4 regions of the Leclercia pneumoniae genome follow, and region 1 is predicted to be linked to each of the others. Evidence: predicted binding sites of a transcription regulator. Region 1 holds the regulator's gene; each other region holds the start of a gene.
The links. Region 1 encodes CRP, which controls carbon source genes, mostly activating them, when cyclic AMP is high. Its sites were predicted from a motif close to ATGTGANNNNNNTCACAT; they were not measured.

Region 1 (4,183 bases):
GGGCCCGGACGTGATGCGCTTTGCCCCTTCGCTGGTGGTGGAAGATAACGATATTGACGAGGGGTTGAGCCGTTTTGCCGCCGCGGTGAAGAGCGTGGTCCAGGCCTGATCAGTACGGCGTCCGCTTTAAAATACGGGTTAACCAGACACCGTGATGCGGACGTTGACGCCATGCCACCGACGAAATGGTGTGCATGGTGCTCAGATGCCCCAGTATGCGTTGTAGATGCTGCTCCAGGGTGCTCATCGGCCCGTGGGTCAGCGTCTCCGGCGCTTCCAGAATATTGGCGTCGCCACTCTCTCCCGGCGCGTCATAATCCAGCCGCTGCTGACAACGCTGCAGCGCAATTTCACAAGACTGCAGATAGCGCTCGGCCAGATCCGGCGTCAGCATGGTGTGTTCCCGTGCCAGCGTCGTCATGGCATTGATATGTTCTACGATGAACTGGCTGTGCGTGACCCACAGCTTCATGTCGGCCAGGTAGTGTGAATTGAACCCCGGTTCCTGCATCGCCTGATTCAGCGAGTTGAACAGGGCGTTGTGCGCCTGGTTCACCTTCATGCGCTGCCAGGCAAGCGGTGTTGGCTGAGGGTCACTGCTCAGGATCAGGCGAATAGCCTCCTGGTCGGCTTCCAGCGCATCGTGGGCGTTCTGTCGTAGCAACCCGCTTTGCCACTGCGGCCACAACCACACCATGCCGCCAAAAGCGATTAAACAGCCTATCAGCGTGTCTGCGAGACGGGCGATGATAAATTGATCGCCGTTCAGCGTGAGGAGCTGCAGCGTGTATACCGCGGTCACCGTAAAGCCGACCGTCGCCCAGCCGTAGTTTTTACGAATGATCAGGTAGCTCACCAGCGTAATCAGCAGCATGCTCAGTAACGTAAAGCCCTCCGGCACGTGGAAGTGCAGCGTGGCACCCGCGATAATCAGCCCTGCCAGGGTACCGCCTGCCCGGTGGAATATGCGTACCCGCGTCGCCCCGTAGCCGTTTTGCGTGACCAGCAGAACGGTCATAAGGATCCAGTAGGGCTTCGGTAAATGGAGGGCCATCCCCATCAGGCTGGCGATGCTGAGCATGACGCTGATGCGTGCGGCATTGCGCAGCGCGGAAGACTTGAGCGACAGATAACTTTTCAGCGCCGGGAAGAGCGGCAGACGTTTTTGCTTATCGGCCATCAGGTCGCGCGAGTAGAGCGGACGCTGGGTACGTAGTACGCGGGCGATGCGGCTAAAGTGCCAGGCACAGAACTGCCCAACCGGGTTTTCCGGGTGCTGCCGGGCGATTTTCTCCAGCGCGCCCAGCTGCTTGTCCATGCTGAAGCGGGTGGGGTAGCGGTGATAGAGAATATTATCCGAGAGTACACGCAGGCGTGCGGCGACGGTCTGGGCATTCCATCTGATCACGGCTTCGGCGTGGCTGCGTTCCACCAGCTTTTGCACCTCTTCCGGGTGATGCAGGCTGACGGAGATATGCTCCTGCAAGTCGAGCCCGACCTGGAAGGTTCGCAACAGACGTTTGTATTCGTGATTTCTGTTAGCTGCCAGCATGTGTAGCTGCTGATAACACTGGCTGATAAGATCCACCACCTTCTGCTGGCGGGCCAGCAGCGGCGGCAGGGATTTTTCCGGGTCGGTATGCTGGGTGAGCAGGGTATATTTCGCTTCGCAGTAGTCAGCGAGCTGGCGGTACAGCAAGCTCAGCGATTCCCGCAGCGGCTGTTCGCGCCACATCCAGAACCAGAACCAGTTAAATAGCCCATACCAGAGCGTGCCCAGCGTATAGATCAGCAACGGCTCCCACACCGGCATATTGCCCGCCAGGCTCAGGGTAAAGATGGCGGCAATCAGCGAGGCGGGTAGCAGCCTGGCATGCAAAGAGCTGATCTCTGCCGTCACCCCTAGCGTCATCGCCAGCAGGGTGAGAATCAGGGGCAGGGGGATGTCGCGGGCCAGAAGTAACTGGACGGCGAGACTACAGCCGGCAAAGAGCGAGCCGCCAACGATCAGACGTTTGAAAAAGCGTTTATGGGGGGTATCCAGCCCTGCGATGTTGCAGCAGGCAGGCACGAGAGAGAAGAGCAGACCCTGTTGCAGGTGGCCGAGAATCAGACCGACGGCCACAGGAAGACACAGCACCAGCGTTTGTCGAAGTGCGTAGTTAACTTCCGGGTGATAAATCAGCCTGCGCCACATAGATGCCAGAGACAAAAACGGCGTGACATCTTGCGATGGCACGCCGTTCTTTCGGAATTAACGCGTCCCGTAAACCACGATCGTTTTACCGTGGGCGGAGATCAGGTTCTGATCTTCCAGCATTTTCAGAATACGGCCAACGGTTTCGCGGGAACAACCCACAATCTGACCAATCTCCTGACGGGTGATTTTGATCTGCATACCATCCGGATGGGTCATCGCGTCAGGTTGTTTTGCCAGATTCAGCAGCGTCTGAGCGATACGGCCGGTCACGTCCAGGAAGGCGAGGTTACCCACTTTCTCAGAAGTCACCTGCAGGCGGCGTGCCATCTGCGAGGAGAGGCGCATCAGAATGTCCGGGTTCACCTGGATCAACTGGCGGAACTTCTTGTAGGAGATCTCAGCCACTTCACACGCGGTTTTTGCCCGTACCCAGGCGCTACGTTCCTGACCTTCTTCAAACAGGCCCAGTTCGCCAATAAAGTCGCCCTGGTTCAGATAAGAAAGGATCATCTCTTTCCCTTCTTCATCTTTGATCAACACGGCCACGGAGCCTTTAACGATGTAATACAACGTTTCCGCTTTTTCACCCTGGTGAATCAGCGTGCTCTTCGATGGGTACTTATGAATGTGGCAATGAGACAAGAACCATTCGAGAGTCGGGTCTGTTTGCGGTTTGCCAAGCACCATGCGCTGTTATCCTCTGTTATAAGCTGTCTCCAGAGCCGGGATGGACGCCTTCACTCTGGGGTTGCAATCGAATTCTTCCCCATTCCTGGGAATCGGGCTGTCACAATATTCAGCAGCCTGTAATGTGTGATGTCCTCTGCATACATGCGTAATGTCAATGTATTACTGTAGCATCCAGACTGTTTTAGCATAGCTTTAGCCGCCTGTCTCCTGGTGTCTCGCTTCAGCTTGATACAGGTCGCCTTCCGTTGCCAGAATTGTTACTGGCGCGTAATCTGTCAGGAAAATTGCAACTTCGGAGTTAACTACAATGCAAGCGCGTGTGAAATGGGTTGAGGGCTTAACGTTCCTGGGCGAGTCGGCTTCAGGGCACCAGATTTTGATGGACGGCAACTCCGGAGATAAGGCGCCAAGCCCGATGGAGATGGTGCTGATGGCCGCTGGCGGTTGCAGCGCAATTGATGTGGTTTCTATCCTGCAAAAAGGTCGCCATGAGGTGACAAACTGCGAAGTGAAACTGACCTCGGAACGCCGTGAAGAGGCGCCGCGCCTGTTCACGCATATCAACCTGCACTTCATTGTCACGGGTAAAGAACTGAAAGACGCGGCGGTCTCCCGCGCCGTGGATCTGTCAGCAGAGAAGTATTGCTCCGTGGCGTTGATGCTGGAGAAAGCGGTGAATATTACGCATTCGTATGAGGTGATCGAAGCGTAATTTATCGGGCATCGTGCGTGTTGATGCCCTCACCCTAACCCTCTCCCACAGGGAGAGGGACCAGGCTTATGCGATCTTCTTCCCTTCCATCAATCTTTGCACCAGCGGCGTCATAATCAGCTCCATCGCCAGCCCCATCTTCCCGCCCGGCACGACCAGCGTATTCATGTGCGAAATAAATGAGCCCTGCAGCATCGCCAGCAGCCAGGGATAGTCGATATCCTCCAGGTTGCGGAAATGGATCACCACAAAGCTCTCATCCAGAGAGGGGATGGCTTTAGCCGCAAAGGGGTTAGAGGTGTCCACTGTAGGGACGCGCTGGAAGTTGATGTGGGTGCGCGAGAACTGCGGCGTCAGGAAATTGATATAGTCTTCCATCGAGCGCACCACGGAGTCCATCACCGCCTCACGCGAATGTCCACGCTCGCTGGTATCGCGGGTCAGTTTCTGAATCCACTCGAGGTTAACGATAGGCACCACGCCCACCAGCAGGTCAACATGGCGCGCCACGTCGTGCTGTGGCGTGACCACGCCGCCGTGCAGCCCTTCGTAAAACAGCACATCCGTCGGCTCCGGCAGCG
Region 2 (4,183 bases), 1.1 Mb from region 1:
AGTACAGGATAGGTAGCTATGGTAACCGGATTAGTGAAAACGCCGCCGAACCCCAGAAGCAGGCCTGCCGCGGGCAGGACAGCAATCGGCAGCATAAACGATTTACCCAGATTTTGTGCTCCGGCAAACAGTTTGCTCATAAAGACCCCTGATGTTGGTGTTATGAAGTTTATATTTCATGTTATATTTGTTTTTGAGAAATATATGTTTCGATCCTTTTTGTACAAAGTCAAAACACGTCAGCAAAAGAGTGAACTCTGTCACTAAATTTCCCGGCGTGATTTTCAGGAGTGCATATGAACAAACCCTTTCACCTTATGGCTAAGTCAGTCAGTTTTCAGTGCAATATCGCCTGCGACTACTGTTTTTATCTGGAGAAAGAAGAGGGAACACTCAAACCTCGTAAAGCTGCCCGTCATATGGACGATAGCACTCTGGAGGCTTATGTCCGGCAGTACATCGAATCAAACCCAGCCCCGGAAGTAGAGTTTACCTGGCAGGGTGGGGAGCCCACCCTTGCCGGTATCGCCTTTTATCAAAAGGCTCTGGAATTGCAAAAAAAGTTTGCTGGCACGAAACGCATTACCAACAGTATTCAGACTAACGGCGTGCTAATTGACGAGCAGTGGGCTGAATTTTTGGCGAGAAATCGCTTCCTGGTGGGACTCTCCATAGACGGGCCGGCATGGCTACACGATCGGTATCGTAAGACTCGCAGCCAGCAATCGGTCTTTGATAAGGTGCTACGCGCTATGAGGCTGCTACAAAAGTATCGCGTTGAGGTGAATGTACTCACAGTCGTGAACAATGTAACGGCCGAGCACCCGCAAGAAATCTACGATTTCCTGACTCAGGAGTTGAAAGCGGAATTTGTTCAATTCATTCCTGCCGTAGAACAACGCGCTGTTGATAAAAAATACGGTGAATTATTGTATCCGCAGACGCTCAAAGGTTCTGTCACCGAGTGGTCGGTCTCAGGTGAACAATACGGACAATTTATGAAGGGGGTGTTTGATCGCTGGGTGCGAAAGGATGTCGGTCGGGTGTACGTTCAGATGTTTGACAGCGCTTTGGCTGCCTGGCTTGGAGAGAAACCGTCGTTGTGTGTCATGCAGTCATCGTGCGGGTTCGGTCTGGTGGTAGAGCAAAACGGTGATGTCTACAGCTGCGACCACTATGTCTATCCTGAACATCGGCTGGGAAACGTCAGGCGAGATAATCTGGCCAGGATGGTCGCCAGTAAACAACAGCGCAAATTTGGTCTGGCAAAAACAGAGGTTAGTGCAGAGTGTATGCGTTGTGAGTGGCGCTTTGCCTGCCATGGCGGCTGCCCAAAACACCGTATCCATAAGAGTGGAGAGCGCTGGCACAATCATCTTTGCGCGGGCTATAAAGCCATTTTTAGCCACATGGATCCTTACATGCGGTATATGGCTGATCAAATAAAAGCTCAGCAACCACCGGCCAGGGTTATGCAGGTTATTGATTCGATTGGCGCCTCTGAATCCATATCGAAATAATCAATTCTGACGAAGAGGAGCGTCTCACTCTTATCTCTGTAATGTCACGGAAGAGGTTATTTTAACGTGCCGGGTCGGTCACCTTTGTGGATAAAATAACAGCCCCTTCATTTGTGTAGCCCGTCGGGAATAGTCTCTTTACACCTGCGAACACGAACGACCAGTAACACGGCATCGACTACTTCAACGTCCCGACTACATGGCAACGCGTCCCGAATATTACCCGCTTGCTCTCAGCGAGACGGGTTCCATAACGTTCATTTTATAGCCAGTCGGGCCGCTCACCTTTTCCAGAACGCTATTATCAATAAAGCCAGCGTGTGCGTAGAGATCAACACTGCGCACCGGTGATTTTAGGGTGCAAAGAACAGCCGTACGACAGCGAGTTATAACAAATGACGGCACTGGCGTGTTTCTTGTGACTATTTTACCATTTTTCGACATCAGGGGTGTCATGTTTGCTGGCTACACAAAGATGGTTGCCCGCATCCCGTCGTCAAACATTCGCGGCGTTCTGCCGATAATTATCTTCTGTCAAAGTGGACGTTAATGGCTGGGTGTCCGCTTCTTACCGTATTTTTCTCAGATGTAAGGTCTGTTTTCTCTACCGATCTTCATACCTATAAAAGCTTTCGACAGCATTAGAACGGTACAAGGTTTAAGACGACGATAGATTGTTTTTTGTGTTATAATTATAACATTCTGTTCGCCGTCGTTTACCAGCATGTTAGATGGAAGAGGCTGCTAAAAGCCAATGAGCCGCGAGAAGGCATAGTCAAAGCCTCCTTCTTCCGGTTCCAGCTATTTTGGCCGTTATAGAAGGCTTGTCACACTTAGCTGGCAACGTTATTGCAGGCCACTGAATAGGATGAGGGGCATAACTGCATCCTTAATCTGACTGTCTGGCATGAGCCACCTGGAGAGAGCGTGTGGCGGCTGGTTTTTAAAAACTACGCGTCTGCCTGACGTCGTCCTCAGCCGTCAGGGTGAGATTGTTTGAACTGGATCTCATTACAGTAATGCAAATTTGTATGCAGTTTTCATTAACTGTGATGAATGTCGAAGTGTATATGCGGGCGGATGTTAGAATATTCACAGACCCGCAAGGTGAAATTTTACGGCAAAGCCGTTGGAGACTGATATGACCGATTTAACCGCAAGCAGCCTGCGCGCGTTGAAACTGATGGATCTGACTACCCTGAATGACGACGACACTAATGAAAAAGTGATCGCCCTGTGTCATCAGGCCAAAACCCCGGTGGGGACTACCGCTGCCGTCTGTATCTATCCACGTTTTATCCCGATTGCGCGTAAAACGCTGAAAGAGCAGGGCACGCCGGAAGTTCGCATAGCGACCGTTACCAACTTCCCGCACGGGAACGACGACATTGAGATCGCGCTGGCCGAAACCCGCGCCGCCATTGCCTACGGTGCTGACGAAGTGGATGTGGTCTTCCCGTATCGTGCGCTGATTGCTGGCAACGAGCAGGTCGGTTTTGACCTGGTGAAAGCCTGTAAAGAGGCCTGTGCCGCGGCAAACGTGCTGCTGAAAGTGATCATCGAAACCGGCGAGCTGAAAGAAGAGGCGCTGATTCGTAAAGCGTCTGAAATCGCGATCAAAGCGGGCGCCGATTTCATCAAAACCTCTACCGGTAAAGTGCCGGTGAACGCAACCCCGGAAAGCGCGCGCATCATGATGGAAGTGATCCGCGACATGGGTGTGGAAAAAACCGTCGGCTTCAAACCGGCTGGTGGCGTGCGTACCGCAGAAGACGCCCAGCAGTTCCTCGCCATTGCCGATGAACTCTTTGGCGCAGAGTGGGCGGATTCCCGTCACTACCGTTTCGGCGCATCCAGCCTGCTGGCAAGCCTGCTGAAAGCGCTGGGTCATGGCGACGGTAAGAGCGCCAGCAGCTACTAAGTATGAATTGCCGGGTGACGCGTTGCGCTCCCGGCCTATTTTCGGGAGGTTACCGTGTTTCTCGCACAAGAAATTATTCGTAAAAAACGTGATGGTCAGGCCTTAAGCGACGAAGAGATCCGCTTCTTTATCAACGGCATTCGCGATAACACCATCTCTGAAGGGCAGATTGCCGCCCTCGCGATGACCATCTTCTTCCACGATATGTCTATGCCTGAGCGCGTGTCGCTGACCATGGCGATGCGGGATTCAGGAACGGTGCTGGACTGGAAAAGTCTTAATCTTAACGGCCCGATCGTCGATAAACATTCCACCGGCGGAGTCGGTGACGTCACCTCCCTGATGCTGGGCCCGATGGTGGCAGCCTGCGGCGGTTACATCCCGATGATCTCCGGGCGTGGCCTGGGTCATACCGGCGGTACGCTCGACAAACTGGAAGCCATTCCAGGCTTCGATATCTTCCCGGATGACAATCGCTTCCGCGATATTATTAAAGACGTTGGCGTGGCGATTATTGGCCAGACCAGTTCGCTTGCGCCAGCGGACAAGCGTTTCTACGCCACCCGCGACATCACCGCCACCGTGGACTCCATCCCGCTGATTACCGCCTCTATTCTGGCGAAAAAGCTGGCGGAAGGGCTGGATGCGCTGGTGATGGACGTGAAGGTGGGTAGCGGCGCCTTTATGCCAACCTATGAGCTCTCTGAAGCGCTTGCCGAAGCGATCGTTGGCGTCTCCAACG
Region 3 (4,183 bases), 340 kb from region 1:
GTCTGGTGGTGTTTAGTGTGATGGATTTCCATCGTCTGCTTGTCGAAATGCGGTTCCAGTGCGTCATAGGCATACGGCAGGGATGGCAGTGTATAACTCATAATCCTCTCCATTAGTGTCGGGCGGCACAGCTGTTAATGCCGCGTAAGCAGTTGGTTCATTATAGTTAATTAAATGATATTGAAAATGATTATCAATGCCGTACACTTTGTGTGGTTATTATTTTATTATAAATGACTGAATGACGGGGCGATCATGCCGCCTTGCGGCTGCGCTGGCGCCACTGGACCGGCGTCATGCCCACTTCGCGGTTGAACACCACAGAGAAGTAGTTACTGTCCTCAAAACCACAGCGCATCGCCACCTCACTCACCATCAGTTCCGTGTGCTGCAACAGATATTGTGCGTGGCAGATCCGCAGCTGGCGCAGGTAATGATTAACCGTCATACCGGTCTGCGTGCGGAACTGTTGACGTAATGCCCGCTCGCTGCACTGCTCCTGCTCGCAGAACTTCTCCAGCACAAAGCTGCGGTTCAGGCTGCCCGCTAGGGCGGTGATAAGTTTGTCGAGAAGGGCTTCCTGCTCATTCGCTGAAGGGTGATCGGTGGCGTAACGAAAGCGCTTAAGGGTCATCACCAGCTGCGCGAAAAGGAGTTCAGACATTGAGTTAGCAAGGGGATCACTCTTCTGGCTCTCTTGCTCCAGTTGGGCAATCACCTGTCGAACCTGAGTCACGCCGTTACTGCTCAGTCGCCAGTGCGGTTCGCCGCGCGCCTCAGTAAAACGCGGAATAGCCGCCGCCCAGTCGACGTTGAGCTTCAGCCTTTCAGGGCAGTAGATAACGTTCTGCAACACCAGGTCGTTAACAGAAGCGTAGGAGTGTTTATCTTCGGCGCGAATGTAAAACAGGTCACCGCGGGTGATGCGATAAGGACGGTCATTAAGCACGTGAAGCCCGTTGCCTCGCCAGACCAAAACCATTTCGCAAAACTCATGGGTATGCTCGGCAAAGACATTTTGCGGGTAGCGATCCGCCACGGCAACGGCCTGGCCGGCACCGGCAAAAAAGTCGGCTTTGCGAAGGATCAACTGAGCGGCCACGGTACACCTCAACGACTAATAACCGCTTATTATCGGCCATTTACGCTGAAAAAACGGTGATTTTACTCGCGTTACTGAAGCGGCGTATCCCGGCCCTGGCGAATGTCGCGCGGGGACCAGTTAAATTCCCGGCGAAATAGCGTTGAAAAATGGTTACTGTCGCCGAAACCGCAGCGATAAGCGATATCTGTCACGCTCTCATCGGTGTGGCGCAACAGATGACGCGCCTTAATCAGGCGTAAACGGTTGAGATAGCGCTGTGGCGTCGACCCGGTGTGCTGTTTCAGCTGGCGATGCAGGGTGCGCAGCGAAAGCGAAAAGTTATCTGCCAGCGTTTCCCAGCACACATCTTCGGCAAAATGGTCTTCCAGCCACGCCATCAGCTGATTAAGACGCTCATCGTTATTGCCCGCCTTTTCCATCAGGCTGCTACGGCGCAGCAGGACCAGCAGCTGCATAAACAGCAACTCATAACTGGCGATCGCATGGGTATCCCCGCCAGCGTCCATCATCTCCATCTGGCTTACCAGCTGCCTCACCTGCTGTAAGGTGGACTGGTTAACACGCCAGTGCGACGGATAATGGCCGTCCTGCTCCTGCGGCAACAGCTTATTCAGTCCCGACAGAAACTGGAACGCCTCTGGCGAACGGTAGAGAACATTGGTCAGGCAGAGGTTGTCAGTATGTTCATATAAATGCCGATCATGATCGCGCACAAAGCAGACGGTACCGCCGCTAATGGTGTAGGGCTGGCCGTTGAATACGTGTATGCCGGTGCCGTGTTCCACAATCACAATCTCATGAAAATCATGATGGTGTTCTGGAAACGCCGCCTGAGGAAGCCGTGGCTCGATCGCGACTGGCGAACCTCCAGAAGGGAAAAAATCCACGCTGTGCAGTACGGTCATAACGGCCCCTACGAATGAGAAATGTTCTCAAAATAGTAATTAAGCCCCTGCGAACTCACCTTAAATTTTTGACAGCAAAGTGCGCAAAGCCTGTCGGTTTTTTAAGAAACGCGCGGAAAGATCGGGAAATGCGGTCAGGGTCACATCTCCTGAATTCCCGGGGATAACTGGAAACTGTGAACTCTCTCACGTTCACCTTCGCTTTCTTGCCAGCTGCCGATTTTGCCTGTCAGTGGCAAGAAGGTCTGTTTTTCTTCCCTTTCTTACACTCTCCGCTAATGACTTAAGAAAGGATCTGACCATGACTGTTCGCCATTGTGTGGCTGTCGATTTAGGTGCCTCCAGCGGCCGCGTCATGCTGGCCCGCTATGAACCTGCTCAGCGCACACTTTCGCTACGCGAAATCCACCGCTTTGTGAACTGCCTGCAGAAGCAGGACGGTTTTGATATCTGGGATATCGATAGCCTGGAGGCGGAAATCCGTACCGGCCTGAATAAGGTGTGCGATGAGGGTATGCGTATCGACAGTATCGGCATTGATACCTGGGGAGTGGATATCGTGCTGCTGGGCCACAACGGTGAGCGCGTTGGCCTGCCTGTTTCATATCGTGATGCCCGTACAGACGGCGTCATGGCCTGCGCTGTGGAGCAGTTAGGTAAAGCCGACATTTACGGCCGCAGCGGCATTCAGTTTCTCCCTTTCAACACCCTGTATCAATTGCGTGCACTGGTGGAGCAGCAGCCAGAGCTGACGGCACAGGTTGCCCATGCGCTGATGATCCCGGACTACTTCAGCTACCGGCTGACCGGGAACATGAACTGGGAGTACACCAATGCCACCACCACGCAGCTGGTGAATATCAATTCTGATACCTGGGATGAGAACCTGTTGAACTGGACGGGGGCATCTCCGCAGTGGTTTGGCACCCCAACTCCCCCAGGCAACGTGATTGGCCAATGGGGCAGCCCGCAGGGCAACGCTATCCCGGTGGTGGCAGTCGCCAGCCATGATACCGCCAGCGCCGTGATTGCAGCGCCGCTGGCCGATCAGGATGCGGCGTATCTCTCTTCCGGCACCTGGTCGCTGATGGGCTTTGAGAGCAAAACCCCCTACACCTGCGAGAAGGCGCTGGCGGCCAATATCACTAACGAAGGCGGCGCCGAAGGGCGCTACCGGGTGCTGAAAAATATTATGGGGCTCTGGCTGCTTCAGCGGGTGCTGAAAGAGCAGGCCATCAGCGACCTGCCTGCGCTGATTGCAGAGACCGAAAGGCTGGCGCCCTGCCGCTTCCTGATCAACCCCAATGATGATCGTTTTATCAACCCGGCAAACATGAGCAGCGAAATTCAGAGTGCCTGCCGTGAAAGCCATCAACCGGTGCCTCATCTGCCGGCTGAATTAGCGCGCTGCATCTTCGACAGCCTCGCCCTGCTCTATGCCGACGTACTGAGCGAACTGGCAGCACTACGCGGCAAACCGTTTAGCCAGTTGCACATTGTGGGTGGCGGCTGCCAGAACGCGCTGCTGAATCAGCTTTGCGCCGACGCCTGCGGGATCACGGTGATTGCCGGGCCGATTGAAGCCTCTACGCTCGGCAATATCGGTATCCAGCTCATGACCCTGGATGAGCTGCGTAGCGTCGATGAATTCCGAACGCTGGTCAGTCACAACGACAACCTCACCACGTTCACCCCTAATTCCTGCCATGAAATTGCCCGCTACCGGGCACAGTTTCAGCAAAACCGACTGACAAAGGAGCTTTGCGCATGACCACTCAATTAGAACAAGCCTGGGAACTGGCTAAACAGCGTTTCGCCGCCGTGGGCGTGGATGTCGAGGAGGCGCTCCGTCAGCTCGATCGTCTGCCGGTCTCCATGCACTGCTGGCAGGGCGATGACGTCGCAGGCTTCGAGAACCCAGGCGGCGCACTGACGGGTGGTATTCAGGCAACCGGCAACTATCCGGGTAAAGCCCGCAACGCCGGGGAGCTGCGCGCGGATCTGGAGTTGGCCCTGAGCCTCATCCCCGGGCCTAAGCGCCTTAACCTGCATGCCATCTACCTTGAATCCGACGAGCCCATCGCCCGTAACAAAATCAAGCCGGAACACTTTAAAAACTGGGTGGAGTGGGCAAAAGCAAACAAGCTGGGTCTGGATTTTAACCCCTCCTGCT
Region 4 (4,183 bases), 1.2 Mb from region 1:
TCACATGCGTCGGTACCGGTGCCACCAGCAACTCTTCAATGTTGCGCTGGAACTTGGCGCTGAAGAACGACGATGCCACGTTGGCGTAGGCGTTGGTGATCACCGCCATCATAATCAAACCTGGCACGATGAACTGCATGTAAGTAAAGCCGTGCATCTCACCAATTCGCGACCCAATCAGATTGCCGAAGATGATGAAATAGAGGGTCATGGTGATCACCGGCGGCACCAGCGTCTGGATCCAGATACGCATAAAGCGATTGATCTCTTTGGCCCAGATACTCTTCAGCGCCACCCAGTAAAGCTGCATCATGCGCTTTCTCCTTGTTTCTGATGGACCAGCGAGACGAACAGCTCTTCCAGTCGGTTGGCTTTGTTACGCATACTCAACACCTGAATTCCCTGAGCACTCAGTTGACTAAATACGCTATTAATTCCCTGCTCACGCAGAACTTCCACTTCAAGCGTGGACGTATCCACCAGCCGGTATTGATAGCCTTCCAGCTTCGGCAGCGCGCTTTTCGCCGCCAGATCGAGAATAAAGGTCTCTGACTTCAGCTTTGAGAGCAGATTTTTCATGGAGGTGTTTTCCACCAGCTCGCCATGCTGAATGATGCCGATATTACGGCACAGCATCTCCGCCTCTTCGAGGTAGTGAGTTGTCAGAATAATGGTGGTGCCTTTGTCGTTCAGATCTTTCAGGAACCCCCACATGGAACGACGCAGCTCGATATCGACACCCGCGGTCGGTTCATCAAGTATCAGCAGCTTTGGCTCGTGCATCAGCGCACGGGCAATCATCAGACGGCGCTTCATACCGCCGGAGAGCATCCGTGCACGCTCATTGCGCTTTTCCCACAGGTCGAGCTGTTTCAGGTATTTTTCGCTACGCTCAACGGCATCTTTGCGCTCAACCCCGTAATAGCCCGCCTGGTTTACGACGATCTGCTGTACGGTCTCGAACGGGTTGAAGTTGAACTCCTGCGGCACCAACCCCAGTTGACGCTTGGCATTGACGACATCTTTTTCCAGGTCGTAGCCGAAGACGCTGACCCGGCCAGAGGTTTTATTAACCAGTGAGCTGATAATGCCGATAGTGGTGGATTTTCCTGCCCCGTTAGGCCCCAGAAGCGCGTAAAAATCACCGGCCTCCACCTTCAGATCTATACCACGGAGCGCCTGAACGCCGCCGGGATAGGTTTTCTTAAGCTGTTCAAGCTCCAGTGCAATCGTCATGGATTAGACTTACCTTAAGTTCTTTCACATCGAGTGTGGTTTTAAAAAAAATCACGTTGCCCTATATTAGCGCAACGCACTCACTTGGTTACAGGCCGTTAACCGCCATGAAAGACATAGATACACTCATCAGCAATAATGCACTATGGTCAAAAATGCTGGTGGAAGAGGATCCCGGCTTTTTCGAAACGCTGGCGCAGGCGCAGAAACCGCGCTTTTTATGGATAGGGTGTTCTGACAGCCGCGTTCCTGCTGAGCGGCTCACCGGCCTTGAACCCGGCGAACTTTTTGTCCACCGTAACGTCGCCAACCTGGTCATCCATACCGACCTTAACTGTCTCTCTGTCGTGCAATATGCCGTCGATGTTCTGGAAGTCGAACATATCATTATCTGTGGCCACTACGGCTGCGGCGGCGTTCAGGCGGCGGTTGAAAACACGGAACTGGGGCTGATTGACAACTGGCTGCTGCACATCCGCGATATCTGGTTCAAACATAGCTCACTGCTGGGAGAAATGCCGCAGGAGCGCCGCCTCGATACCCTGTGTGAACTCAACGTCATGGAGCAGGTGTACAACCTGGGCCACTCAACAATCATGCAGTCAGCGTGGAAGCGCGGGCAAAAGGTGACCATTCACGGCCTGGCGTACGGAATTCATGATGGCTTGCTGCGCAATCTGGAAGTGACCGCCACCAACCGCGAGACGCTGGAGCAACGCTATCGTTCCGGGATTGCCAACCTGAGACAGAAGCACGTTAATCACAAGTAAGCGCCCGAAAAACAAAACGGCAACCTCAGTGTTGCCGTTTGTCTCTTACGGATCTCATCCAGCCGATCACTCGTCCAGTAGCACCACTTTGCCGATGTAAGGCAGATGGCGATAACGCTGAGCGTAGTCGATACCGTAGCCCACAACGAACTCATCCGGGATAGAGAAACCGATATACTCTACCGGCACGTCCACTTCACGACGGGTCGGTTTATCCAGCAGGGTACAGATGGCGAGGGATTTCGGCCCACGCAGGCTCAGGATTTCGCGCACTTTGGAGAGCGTGTTGCCAGAGTCGATGATGTCCTCAACGATCAGTACATCTTTACCGCGAATATCCTCATCCAGATCTTTGAGGATTTTCACATCGCGGGTTGTCGACATGCCGCTGCCATAGCTGGAGGCGGTCATAAAATCGACTTCATGGGATACCTGGACTTCACGGCACAGGTCGGCCATAAACATGAAGGAACCGCGTAACAGCCCCACCAGCACCATATCAGAACCGCTGTCTTTATAATGCGCGGTAATTTCACGGCCCAGCTCGGCGATACGCGCTTTGATCTCCGCTTCCGGGATCATCACTTCAACAGTATGTTTCATATTACTAACCGTTTGATTGTAAAACACATCTCTCAATGCGGATGAACCTGCGTCCGTCATCGATTCACAAGCGGGCCATTATAACAGCAAATGGATAGCCCTGGCGCATGAGATATAAAAAGCAAAATTTGTGATTCCGATCACACTTGTTAATACCTATAATTAATTGCTAGCAAATAATTAACAAAACTGACGAGTACATTTTCTATGGCTGAAACAAAATCTCAACAGCCCCGTCTACTGGTGACATTAACGGCGGTGTTCGCAGCTTTCTGCGCGCTGTATCTGTTAATCGGTGGCGTCTGGCTGGTCGCAATTGGCGGCTCCTGGTACTACCCGATCGCGGGTCTGGTTATGGTTGGCGTCACCGTCCTGCTGTGGCGTAGAAAGCAATCAGCACTGTGGCTGTATGCCGCCCTGCTCCTTGCAACAATGATTTGGGGCGTCTGGGAAGTCGGTTTCGATTTCTGGGCACTGACCCCGCGCAGTGACATCCTGGTCTTCTTTGGCATCTGGCTGATCCTGCCATTCGTCTGGCGCCGTCTTTGGGTGCCGTCCAGCGGTGCCGTTGCGGCGCTGGTCGTGGCGCTGTTAATCAGCGGTGGCATCCTGACATGGGCGGGTTTTAACGATCCGCAGGAAGTCAAAGGCACCCTGAGCAGCGAATCGACGCCTGCCGCAGCGATTTCGCAGGTGGCTGATGGCGACTGGCCGGCCTACGGGCGTAACCAGGAAGGTCAGCGTTACTCTCCGTTAAAACAGATCAACGCCGATAACGTTAAAGATCTGAAAGAAGCCTGGGTCTTCCGTACTGGCGACCTGAAAATGCCTAACGATCCGGGCGAGCTGACCAACGAAGTGACGCCAATCAAAGTGGGCAACATGCTCTACCTGTGTACGGCGCACCAGCGTCTGTTCGCGCTCGACGCGGCCACCGGTAAAGAGAAATGGCACTTCGATCCACAGCTGAACTCCAACCCGTCGTTCCAGCACGTTACCTGCCGCGGTGTCTCTTACCACGAAGCGCGTGCCGATAATGCCAGCCCGGAAGTCATTGCCGACTGTCCGCGCCGCATTATGCTGCCGGTCAACGATGGTCGTCTGTTTGCCATCAACGCCGAAACGGGCAAGCTGTGCGAAACCTTCGCTAACAAGGGTATCCTGAATCTGCAGACCAACATGCCGGATACCACGCCGGGTCTGTATGAGCCGACCTCTCCACCAATCATCACCGATAAAACCATCGTGATTGCCGGTTCGGTAACGGATAACTTCTCTACCCGCGAAACCTCGGGCGTTATCCGTGGTTTTGACGTGAATACCGGTAAACTGCTGTGGGCCTTCGACCCGGGCGCGAAAGATCCAAACGCGATCCCATCAGACGAACACACCTTTACCTTTAACTCGCCAAACTCCTGGGCCCCTGCCGCGTATGACGCGAAGCTGGACCTGGTCTACCTGCCAATGGGCGTGTCCACGCCGGATATCTGGGGCGGCAATCGTACGCCGGAGCAAGAGCGCTACGCGAGCGCCATCGTGGCGCTGAACGCGACCACCGGTAAGCTGGCGTGGAG

Region 2: deoC (deoxyribose-phosphate aldolase) is a predicted target of CRP. The motif match lies at 2,515-2,532, and genes of this name have one in related genera.
Region 3: rhaS (HTH-type transcriptional activator RhaS) is a predicted target of CRP. The motif match lies at 2,139-2,156, and genes of this name have one in related genera.
Region 4: hpt (hypoxanthine phosphoribosyltransferase) is a predicted target of CRP. The motif match lies at 2,738-2,755, and genes of this name have one in related genera.

What each region holds. Positions count from the first base shown of each region.
Region 1 covers NZ_CP071383.1:3,934,108-3,938,290, reverse strand. Annotated here, with positions in the region: gene argD (bifunctional acetylornithine/succinyldiaminopimelate transaminase) at 1-109, shown strand, start outside; gene JZ655_RS19195 (YccS/YhfK family putative transporter) at 110-2,197, opposite strand; gene crp (cAMP-activated global transcriptional regulator CRP) at 2,255-2,887, opposite strand; gene JZ655_RS19185 (OsmC family protein) at 3,198-3,602, shown strand; gene JZ655_RS19180 (phosphoribulokinase) at 3,669-4,183, opposite strand, start outside.
Region 2 covers NZ_CP071383.1:598,626-602,808, forward strand. Annotated here, with positions in the region: gene JZ655_RS02835 (PTS transporter subunit EIIC) at 1-140, opposite strand, end outside; gene JZ655_RS02840 (anaerobic sulfatase maturase) at 297-1,520, shown strand; gene deoC (deoxyribose-phosphate aldolase) at 2,662-3,441, shown strand; gene deoA (thymidine phosphorylase) at 3,496-4,183, shown strand, end outside.
Region 3 covers NZ_CP071383.1:4,272,584-4,276,766, forward strand. Annotated here, with positions in the region: gene sodA (superoxide dismutase [Mn]) at 1-101, opposite strand, end outside; gene rhaR (HTH-type transcriptional activator RhaR) at 254-1,102, opposite strand; gene rhaS (HTH-type transcriptional activator RhaS) at 1,174-2,010, opposite strand; gene rhaB (rhamnulokinase) at 2,312-3,781, shown strand; gene rhaA (L-rhamnose isomerase) at 3,778-4,183, shown strand, end outside.
Region 4 covers NZ_CP071383.1:754,376-758,558, reverse strand. Annotated here, with positions in the region: gene JZ655_RS03520 (ABC transporter permease) at 1-313, opposite strand, end outside; gene JZ655_RS03515 (ABC transporter ATP-binding protein) at 310-1,236, opposite strand; gene can (carbonate dehydratase) at 1,344-2,006, shown strand; gene hpt (hypoxanthine phosphoribosyltransferase) at 2,073-2,609, opposite strand; gene JZ655_RS03500 (glucose/quinate/shikimate family membrane-bound PQQ-dependent dehydrogenase) at 2,817-4,183, shown strand, end outside.